One region of the Streptomyces sp. NPDC050619 genome, then DNA from elsewhere that is predicted to be linked to it. Evidence: riboswitches for the same ligand, from Rfam matches in the RefSeq annotation. Region 1 holds a riboswitch; each other region holds the start of a gene.

Region 1 (2,192 bases):
GCCAGCGCCTTCTCGGCCTTGGTGGCGTACGAGGAGTCGGGCGCGGAGGGCGCGGAAGGTGCGGAGGTGCTGGGGGCGGTGGTGGATCCGGAGGAGCTCTCCTGCTCCTGCTGGGCCGCGGCCTCTTCCCGGGCCTTCTGCTCCGCCGCCTGCTGCCGTGCCAGCTCCGCGGCCTTGCGGGCCGCCTCCTGCTGCTTCTCCTTCTCGATCGCCGCGAGCCGTGCCTTCTCCTCGGCGGTCAGCTTCGACAGGAGTTCTCGTGCGCCGGCGAGCTTGGTCTGGACGGTCGCCTTGGCCGTCTTCAGGTCGCCCTGCGACTCGGTGAGCGTCTCGAGGCTCTTCGTGGCCTCCTGGCGCTTCTTCATCGTCGCGGACTGCTCGGTGACGTAGTCGTCGACCGCGCCTTTCTGGCGACTGGTCAGCCGGCCCATCAGCTGGTTCTGGTCGAAGTAGTCCTGCGGCGAGTCCGCGAGCAGGAAGGTCGCGGTGTCGGGGGCCGAGGCGCCGGTCCGGTACTGGGCGGCGGCGAAGGTGCCCAGTTCCTCCCGCGCCTCGTTGAGTTTCTGCGTGCGCTGGGCGACGTCGTCGAGGAGGGTGTCGACGCGCTTGCGCTGTTTCGCGGACTTCTCCTTGGCCGCGTTGTACTTGTCGGTCGCCGACTCGGCCTGGCGGTAGAGGTCGTCGACCTTCTTCTCGACTTCCTCGAGGCTCGGTTTGTCGTCGGCCGAGGGGGCGGCGTTGGCCGTCTGGGACAGCAGGGCCACGGAGGTGAGGGCCGCCGTGGCGAGGGCGGGGGTCCGTATGCCTGCTACGCGCGTGCCCGAAGGACGCGACTTGCGGTGCGACGCCAAGGGAGGCGACTCCTTCCATGCTCCGCCTACCGAGTTAGCTGTCGGGTTCGGGCGGGTGGTCTGGAAGGGTTGCCCTACGGCCGTTCCCGGAAGGGAGCCGGCCGATTCACCCCAAGTTCGGTGGGTCCCCGGCTCCGGCTGCGCGGCGGCGCACCGGACTCGGCGGAGGCCGCGCGGCCCGGCGACGTTCGCCGGAGGGGGTCGTGCGGCCTGCTCGGCACCGTAGCCAACTCGTGTGGTGCCTGTGAAGGTTGATGGGTGAAATGCCCGATACATTTTCGTGACCTTGACTCAGGGCGTCGCCGGCCATCGCGGACCGTGACGGAACGGTTCCGGAGGGCGAGAAGGCCGGGTGATGTTCTCGGGGCGGCGGCGGGGTGTCAGTGGGGCGCCCTAGACTCGGAGAGCGATGAGCAGCCTCTTTGATGACAGCTTCCTGGCGAACCTCCAGGCCCCTCGTGGGCACGCGGAGGAGCCCCCGCCGCCGCCCGACGACGATCACGTACCGGAGTCCGTTCCGGACGATCTGTTCGGCGGAAAGTTCGACGTGCCCCCGGACCGGGACGCCTACTACCGCGACGGCGCCCCGCGCCCGGCGGTGGACGCGGCCGCGCTCCTGGAGGGGCTGAACGACAACCAGCGTGCCGCCGTCGTGCACCACGGCACCCCGCTGCTCATCGTGGCCGGCGCCGGCTCCGGCAAGACGCGTGTGCTGACCCACCGCATCGCCCACCTGCTCGGCGAGCGGCAGGTCCACCCGGGCCAGATCCTCGCGATCACCTTCACCAACAAGGCCGCGGGCGAGATGAAGGAGCGCGTCGAGCAACTCGTCGGCCCGCGCGCCAACGCGATGTGGGTGATGACCTTCCACAGCGCGTGCGTACGCATCCTGCGGCGCGAGAGCAAGAAGCTCGGCTTCACGTCGAGTTTCTCCATCTACGACGCCGCCGACAGCAAGCGCCTCATGGCCCTGGTCTGCCGTGACCTGGAGCTCGACCCCAAGCGCTTCCCGCCGAAGTCCTTCAGCGCCAAGATCTCGAACCTGAAGAACGAGTTGATCGACGAGGAGGACTTCGCCGCCCAGGCCACCGACGGCTTCGAGAAGACCCTCGCCCAGGCCTACGCGATGTACCAGTCGCGGCTGCGCGAGGCGAACGCCCTCGACTTCGACGACCTGATCATGACGACGGTCAACCTGCTGCGCGCGTTCCCGGACGTCGCCGAGCACTACCGCCGCCGCTTCCGGCACGTCCTCGTGGACGAGTACCAGGACACCAACCACGCCCAGTACGCCCTCGTCCGGGAACTCGTCGGCACCTCCGAGCACCCGGTGGACGTACC
Region 2 (2,192 bases), on a different contig from region 1:
CCCAGCTGCTCCGGCAGGGCCTCGCCGACGAGCTCCAGCTGGTGCTGGCCCCGCTGTTCGTCGGCGATCCGGACGCGCCCCGGCTGTTCGGGCCGGGTGTGTATCAGCGTGGACGGCTCCGGCTCGTGGAGACGCGGCCCATCGGCGACGTGGTCCTCATCCGGTACGAGCCGACGGCACCCGGCACCGGCAGCCTCCCGTCCGCCGCCGACCGGCACTGGCTGGCCCGCGCCTGCGAGCTGGCGGCCCTGTGCCCGCCCTCGGAGACGGCGTTCAGCGTGGGCGCGGTGGTGGTGGCGGCCGACGGGACGGAGCTGGCGCGGGGGTACTCCCGGGAGGGCGATCCGGTCGTGCACGCGGAGGAGGCGGCGCTGGCGAAGATCGGGCCGGGGGATGTGCGGCTGGCGTCCGCGACGGTCTACAGCAGCCTGGAGCCGTGCGCTCGGCGGGCGTCCCGGCCGGTGCCGTGTGCTCGGCTGATTCTGGAGGCGGGGGTGCGGCGGGTGGTGACTGCTTGGCGAGAGCCGGAGACGTTTGTGGCGGGGGCCGATGGGAGTGGGGTGCTGGTGGGGGCAGGGGCGGAGGTGGTTCTGCTGCCCGAGTTCGAGGAGCTGGCGAAGGTGCCGAATCGGCATCTGTTGCGCTAGCTGTATTGATCACGAGCGCCTCTTGGCGCCGGGGCAGGTGAGTGTCTTCAGCCCGGCCGGGGCTGGAAATTCTTCGTCGAAACGGGGTGGAAGCCGTCGTAAAACACCCCGTAAAGGGCAGTGGACGAAAACCCGTGTACTTCGGCCCCCGCAGATGGCGTATGCTGGTCTTACAACGACGCGGGGTGGAGCAGCTCGGTAGCTCGCTGGGCTCATAACCCAGAGGTCGCAGGTTCAAATCCTGTCCCCGCTACTGAAGGCCGAGGGCCGGAATCCGAAAGGGTTCCGGCCCTCGGTGCGTTTCGGTACGACGGCCGGCAGGGCGGGCTCGATCGCCGTCACCCCGCGTGAACGCGTCGTCCCGCTCCGATAACAACTGACATACCGTCAATACCTGTGAGCTTCCTGAGCCTTGGTCAACTCGCCCGATTTTCGCCGGTCATGGGCCGTTAGTCCCACGGGAAAACGTTAATGATCAAGCGGAACAGCTTGGAATCGAGCCCCCTGGTCTATTAACGTTCGATAACGCAGCGCGGTCGTCCCAGCCGTCACAAGAGGCGGCTCCGTGCGCACGCGCCGAATTCCGCAAGGGAACCGGGGAACCACCACCTTGGGGTGAATCGCGCGGATGCCACCGTGAACTCACGGCTGGTATACGCGCGTAGGAGACCTTCCTGCTCCGAACCCGTCAGCTAACCCGGTAGGCGAGAAGGAAGGAAAGGAGTACGCCCCACGTGGCGTCCAACCGGCCTGCCCCAGAAGCCCCGTTCGTGCCCAGCCAGCGCGACACCGAGACATTCGGCTACGGCACTTACCAAAACGACGAGGGCCCCTGGGAGGAGTGGAACCCCACCGAGGATTCCCTCCGCCCCGTACGTGGCCGGCATCGTGTCGCCAAGCAGCGCGGCGGAATCGCCCGCAGCTCCACCGTCCTGGGCGTCGGCGTCATAGCCGCCGTCGGCGCGGGCGGCATGGCCAGCGCGCAGACCGGCACTCCGCCGGTCTCGATCTCCCTGCCCGACCTGCCCAATGTGGGCTCCCTCCTCTCGGACGACGTCGCGGACGAGGCCGAGACCACCACCGCGCTCAGCAGCGTCGCCGAGACCTCCACCGACGACACCGCGCAGAGTGCCTCGGACGCCGGTGAGGCGCTGCGGACCCGGATCATGGCCCAGGTCGAGCAGCAGCAGGACCAGGTCGAGAGCAAGGCCGCCGCCCAGGCCGTGGCCGCCGCCGAGAAGGAGGCCGCCGCGGCGGCCGCCAAGGCGGAGCAGGAGGCCAAGGCCAAGGCCGCCGCCGCGAAGAAGAAGGCGGAGGAGGAGGCCGAGCGGAAGGCCGAGGCCGAGCGCCTCGCCGAGCTGGCCAAGCAGTTCACGCTGCCGACCTCCTCGTACACCATCACCAGCACCTTCGGCCAGGCCGGCTCCCTCTGGTCGTCCGGCTACCACACCGGCCTCGACTTCGCCGCGCCCACGGGCACGCTCATCAAGGCGATCCACTCCGGCACGATCACGCAGGCCGGCTGGGACGGGTCGTACGGCTACA
Region 3 (2,192 bases), on a different contig from region 1:
CACCCGAACTGCCGCCCCTGCCCGCCCTGACGCGCGCCGAGGGCGAGGTGATCGACCGTTACCTCGACGTGGTCGACCTGCTCGGCCGTATCAACCCGGGCCGGCACGGAGACACATACGGCGGCCTGCGCGCCGCACAGGCGCTGGTCGCCAAGGCGACGCAGCTGCGGGAAGCGCTGGCGCTGATGCACCGTCGGGGCGAGACCGAGCTGCACGCCGACACGCTGGCGCGCGCGCTGCGTGTGCTGGACGGGGAGCGCCGCACGGCTCGCGTCACGGTGCCGCCGCTCTCCGACAGTTGACGGGACCCGCCACCCGGTCCGGACGAATCGCCCTGCTGACGGAGCGTCCGGACCGGAGTTGAAACGAACCGAACGGCGTACCCCTGTTCGGCGTAGACGTGGCTCTCTTCACGGGCCCGTCCAAGTTGCACAACACGCGTGGCCCGAGGGCGCAATGAGGTACTCCGGTGCTGGTCCGGGCGTCCTCGGGGCTCTCGACACCCCTTCGAACACGGGGGTGTCCACCCGAACGGGTGAGTGGTGAGGAACAACACAAACCCCGGGTTCCGTTGGGATATTCGGACATCCGTGAGTGAGGATCCCTGTCTGACGACAAGCCCCCGCCGCAGCGGCGGGGCGGTCCGGGCGGACGCCGAGTCCTGCCGCCGCCCGGATACCCGGTCGACAGGAGTGGATCGGCAGGAGTGGAGGACCCAGGCACGACGGGTCGCCGGAACGGTCACGCCATGACCGGGCCGAGCATCCCTTGGGGTGAAGCCGCAGCCGCGGCCGGGCAACTTCGCCAGCCCGAATCCGACAGGTCATCCTTCACAGGCGGCTGACGAAGGGTTGCGCATGACCGCGCTCAATCGTGTCCCGTCGCTCATGGTCCGGGCCTCTACCGCCTCGGCCCTCACCATCGCCGCAGTGGGCGGCTCCGTCGTGGTCCCGGGTGTCGCATCGGACGCCGCGGCCGCCACGACGGCGACGAAGGCACTTCAAGTCGCGGCCTCGAAGAAGGGCTCGCCGTACAAGTACGGCGCCACCGGACCGCGCCGGTTCGACTGCTCGGGGCTCACGCTGTACTCGTTCAAGAAGGCGGGCAAGAAGCTGCCCCGTACCGCGGCCCAGCAGTACAACAAGACGCGCCACATCTCCGTCAAGAGCCGCAAGGCCGGAGACCTGGTGTTCTTCCACTCGGGCTCGTCCGTGTACCACGTCGGCATCTACGCCGGGAAGGGAAAGATCTGGCACGCCCCGAAGACCGGGGACGTGGTCAGGCTGCAGAAGATCTGGACGAAGAGCGTCTGGTACGGCCGGGTCAGCTGACCGACCTCCCGCGGGGCGGCGGCGACCTGACACGCCGTCGCTCCCCGCGGGGCCCCGGAGCATGACATGGGCCCAGGTGGTTACTCGCTCCCGTATGCCCGACCACCACCGCCCCTGCACCGCGCGCAACGAGACGCCGCTCGAGCGGGCCGACCGCAACTTCGGCGAGCTGCTCCAGGAACTGCGCGTCACCCAGACCGGGGTGCAGATCCTGTTCGCCTTCCTGCTGACGCTGGCCTTCACCCCGCGCTTCCCGTCCCTCGACACGGTCCAGCGCGCCACCTACGTGGTCACGCTCCTGCTCGCGGTCCTCGCGGCGGCACTCTTCACGGCGCCGGCCGCGCTGCACCGCTCCCTCTTCCAGCGGGGTGCCAAGCCCCGCATCGTGCAGGTCTCCTCACGGCTCGCCGCCGTCGGCATGGGGGTCCTGGTGCTGGCGTTCACCGGCTCGGTGCTGCTCGTGGTGGACGTGACGACCGGCCGGGCCGGCGGGGTGGCCGCCGCCGCGGCGACCCTGCTCGTGTGCCTCGGCCTGTGGGGGCTGCTCCCCCGGCTGGTGCGGCGGGCCGGACAGGCCGGGGAGCACCGGACGGTCAGGCCGCCCACACCGGCTCGAGGAGGAGCACCGCACCGAGAACTGTCAGCGCGCCGCCGGTGACACCCTCGACCACCCGGGAGGCACGCGGCCCGCGCAGCCACCGGCCGAGCCGGTCGACCAGCAGGGCCACGGCCGGGAACCACACCAGGGCGAGGACGACCACGATCAGCGCGAGCACCAGCGTCCTCGGCAGCGCGGGGGGCCGGCCGGCACGAACTGCGGCAGCAGGCTGAGGAAGGTGATGGGCGCCTTGGGGTTGAGCG
Region 4 (2,192 bases), on a different contig from region 1:
ACGTCGACGATTGACGTGTGTTCAGTGACTCTATTGCAATGAGCCGCAATTTCCGATAGCGGACCGGAATCCATGGATATTTTTTGGACAGACGGGCGTCTGAAACGCCGAAAGCCCCGGCTCGGGAGCCGGGGCTTCGGGAAGCGAAGCGCTGGGAGCGTCAGACGTTGACGCCGTGCGCGCGCAGGTAGGCGACGGGGTCGATGTCCGAGCCGTACTCCGCGGTCGTCCGGGCCTCGAAGTGCAGATGCGCGCCGGTGACGTTGCCGGTGGCGCCGGAGAGGCCTATCTGCCCCCCAGGGGTGACCTGCTCGCCCACCGAGACGCCGATGGACGACAGGTGGCCGTACTGGGTGTACGTGCCGTCGTTCATCTTGATCACGATCTGGTTGCCGTAGGAGCCGGCCCAGCCGGCCTCGACGACGGTGCCGGAACCGACCGCGTGGACGGACGTGCCGGTCGAGGCGTGGAAGTCCACGCCGGTGTGGCTGCCGGAGGACCAGACGGCGCCGCCGGTCTTGTAGCCGGTCGAGATGTACGAGCCGGAGATCGGGGCGACGAAGGCGTTGAGTCGCTCGCGCTCGGCCTCGCGGGCGGCGCGCTCCTTGGCCTCCTTGGCCTCGCGCGCCTTCTTGGCGTCGGCGACCGCCTTCTTGCGTGCGGCCTCCTCGGCCTTCTGCTGCGCCTCGGCCTCCTCGGCGGCCTGCTTCTGGGCCTCGGCCTGGGCGCCGATCTCGTCGGCGACCGAGTCGCCGACGGTGATGACGGGGATGAGACCGGTCTGCTCGGCGGCGGGTTCGGCGGCCAGCGCCGGGGCGGCCAGGGTGCCGATGACTCCGGTGGTGGTGAGCGCCGCGAGGCCCGCCGCACGGGCGGTGGAGCGCTTCATCCGGCTGGGACGACGGTGCTTCCCGGTGGCGCAGTTGAACGCCATGGAGTGGCTGTTCCTTTCCTTCCCTCTCGCCTACCGGGTTAGCTGACGGGTTCGGAGCAGGAAGGTCTCCTACGGACCCCCTCGCGGTGCGCGCGGGCGTCCGATTCACCCCAGGGACTTCATGTGTGGGTCCCCGGCTCCCCTGGCTCGCGCCGTACGGGGACTCGGCGATGACTGTCCGGTGCCGCGGATGCGGCGCACTGCCTGACGGACAGCCGGGATGACGCTAAACGGGCCGACTTTCAATCCCCAAACAGATCATGGCTTTTGTAGCGCATGCCACAGGGCAGACAGGCAACCTCTCCCTCAATTCGGACATAGGGGAGCCCTGGTGACTCTTCTGTCACCAGGGCCCCTACGCGCGCGTGCGTCGTGCTTCGGCTCTACTCGGCCGAAACGACGGTGACTTCGCCGATGCCGAGGGCCTCGACGGGCTCCTTGATCTGGGCCGCGTCACCGACGAGGACCGTCACCAGACGGTCCACCGGGAAGGCGCTCACGACCGCCGCGGTGGCCTCGACGGTGCCGGTCGCGGCGAGCTGCCGGTACAGCGTCGCCTGGAAGTCGTCCGGCAGCTGCTGCTCGACCTGGTCGGCCAGCGTGCCGGCGACGGCCCCGGCGGTCTCGTACTTGAGCGGGGCCACGCCGACGAGGTTCTGCACGGCCACGTCGCGCTCGTCGTCCGTGAGCCCCTCCTCGGCGAGCTTGCGCAGCACCGTCCACAGGTCCTCGAGGGCGGGGCCGGTGTTCGGGGTGTCGACGGAGCCGCTGATGGCGAGCATCGCGGCACCGCTGGCCCCGCCGGGAGAAGGCGCCGCGGAGCGCAGCACCTGCCCGAACGCCCGCACACCGTAGGTGTAGCCCTTCTCCTCCCGCAGGACGATGTCCAGGCGGGAGGTGAGGGTGCCGCCGAGGCAGTAGGTGCCGAGCACCTGCGCGGGCCATACGCGGTCGTGCCGGTCGGCGCCGATACGGCCGATCAGCAGCTGCGTCTGGACGGCCCCCGGACGGTCCACGATGACGACCCGGCCGGTGTCGTCGGCGGTCACCGGTGCCATGGGACGCGGCTCGGCCGCGGAGCCGGTCCAGGCGCCGAGCGTGTCGCCGAGCAGCGCGTCGAGGTCGATCCCGGTGAGGTCGCCGACCACCACGACGGTGCCGGTGGCGGGACGGACGTGCTTCTCGTAGAAGCCGCGTACGGCCGCGGAGTCGATGGCGGCGACCGTCTCCTCGGTGCCCTGGCGCGGACGCGACATGC

The links. Region 1 has a riboswitch for cyclic di-AMP ahead of AB0I77_RS28820 (NlpC/P60 family protein). Riboswitches for the same ligand answer to the same signal wherever they lie in the genome.
Region 2: it holds a riboswitch for cyclic di-AMP, as region 1 does, so the genes downstream of both, AB0I77_RS29440 (M23 family metallopeptidase) here and AB0I77_RS28820 (NlpC/P60 family protein) in region 1, are expected to answer to the same signal.
Region 3: it holds a riboswitch for cyclic di-AMP, as region 1 does, so the genes downstream of both, AB0I77_RS22735 (C40 family peptidase) here and AB0I77_RS28820 (NlpC/P60 family protein) in region 1, are expected to answer to the same signal.
Region 4: it holds a riboswitch for cyclic di-AMP, as region 1 does, so the genes downstream of both, AB0I77_RS16215 (M23 family metallopeptidase) here and AB0I77_RS28820 (NlpC/P60 family protein) in region 1, are expected to answer to the same signal.

The regions. Positions count from the first base shown of each region.
Region 1 covers NZ_JBFAIR010000019.1:95,954-98,145, forward strand. The annotation lists gene AB0I77_RS28820 (NlpC/P60 family protein) at 1-851, opposite strand, end outside; cyclic di-AMP (ydaO/yuaA leader) riboswitch at 860-1,026, opposite strand; gene pcrA (DNA helicase PcrA) at 1,261-2,192, shown strand, end outside.
Region 2 covers NZ_JBFAIR010000020.1:22,583-24,774, reverse strand. The annotation lists gene AB0I77_RS29450 (dihydrofolate reductase family protein) at 1-647, shown strand, start outside; tRNA gene AB0I77_RS29445 (tRNA-Met) at 827-900, shown strand; cyclic di-AMP (ydaO/yuaA leader) riboswitch at 1,212-1,369, shown strand; gene AB0I77_RS29440 (M23 family metallopeptidase) at 1,382-2,192, shown strand, end outside.
Region 3 covers NZ_JBFAIR010000013.1:215,717-217,908, forward strand. The annotation lists gene AB0I77_RS22730 (hypothetical protein) at 1-302, shown strand, start outside; cyclic di-AMP (ydaO/yuaA leader) riboswitch at 643-854, shown strand; gene AB0I77_RS22735 (C40 family peptidase) at 858-1,331, shown strand; gene AB0I77_RS22740 (DUF6328 family protein) at 1,426-1,989, shown strand; partial or broken gene AB0I77_RS22745 (LysE family translocator) at 1,925-2,192, opposite strand, start outside.
Region 4 covers NZ_JBFAIR010000008.1:223,895-226,086, reverse strand. The annotation lists gene AB0I77_RS16215 (M23 family metallopeptidase) at 161-934, opposite strand; cyclic di-AMP (ydaO/yuaA leader) riboswitch at 947-1,114, opposite strand; gene AB0I77_RS16210 (pitrilysin family protein) at 1,318-2,192, opposite strand, start outside.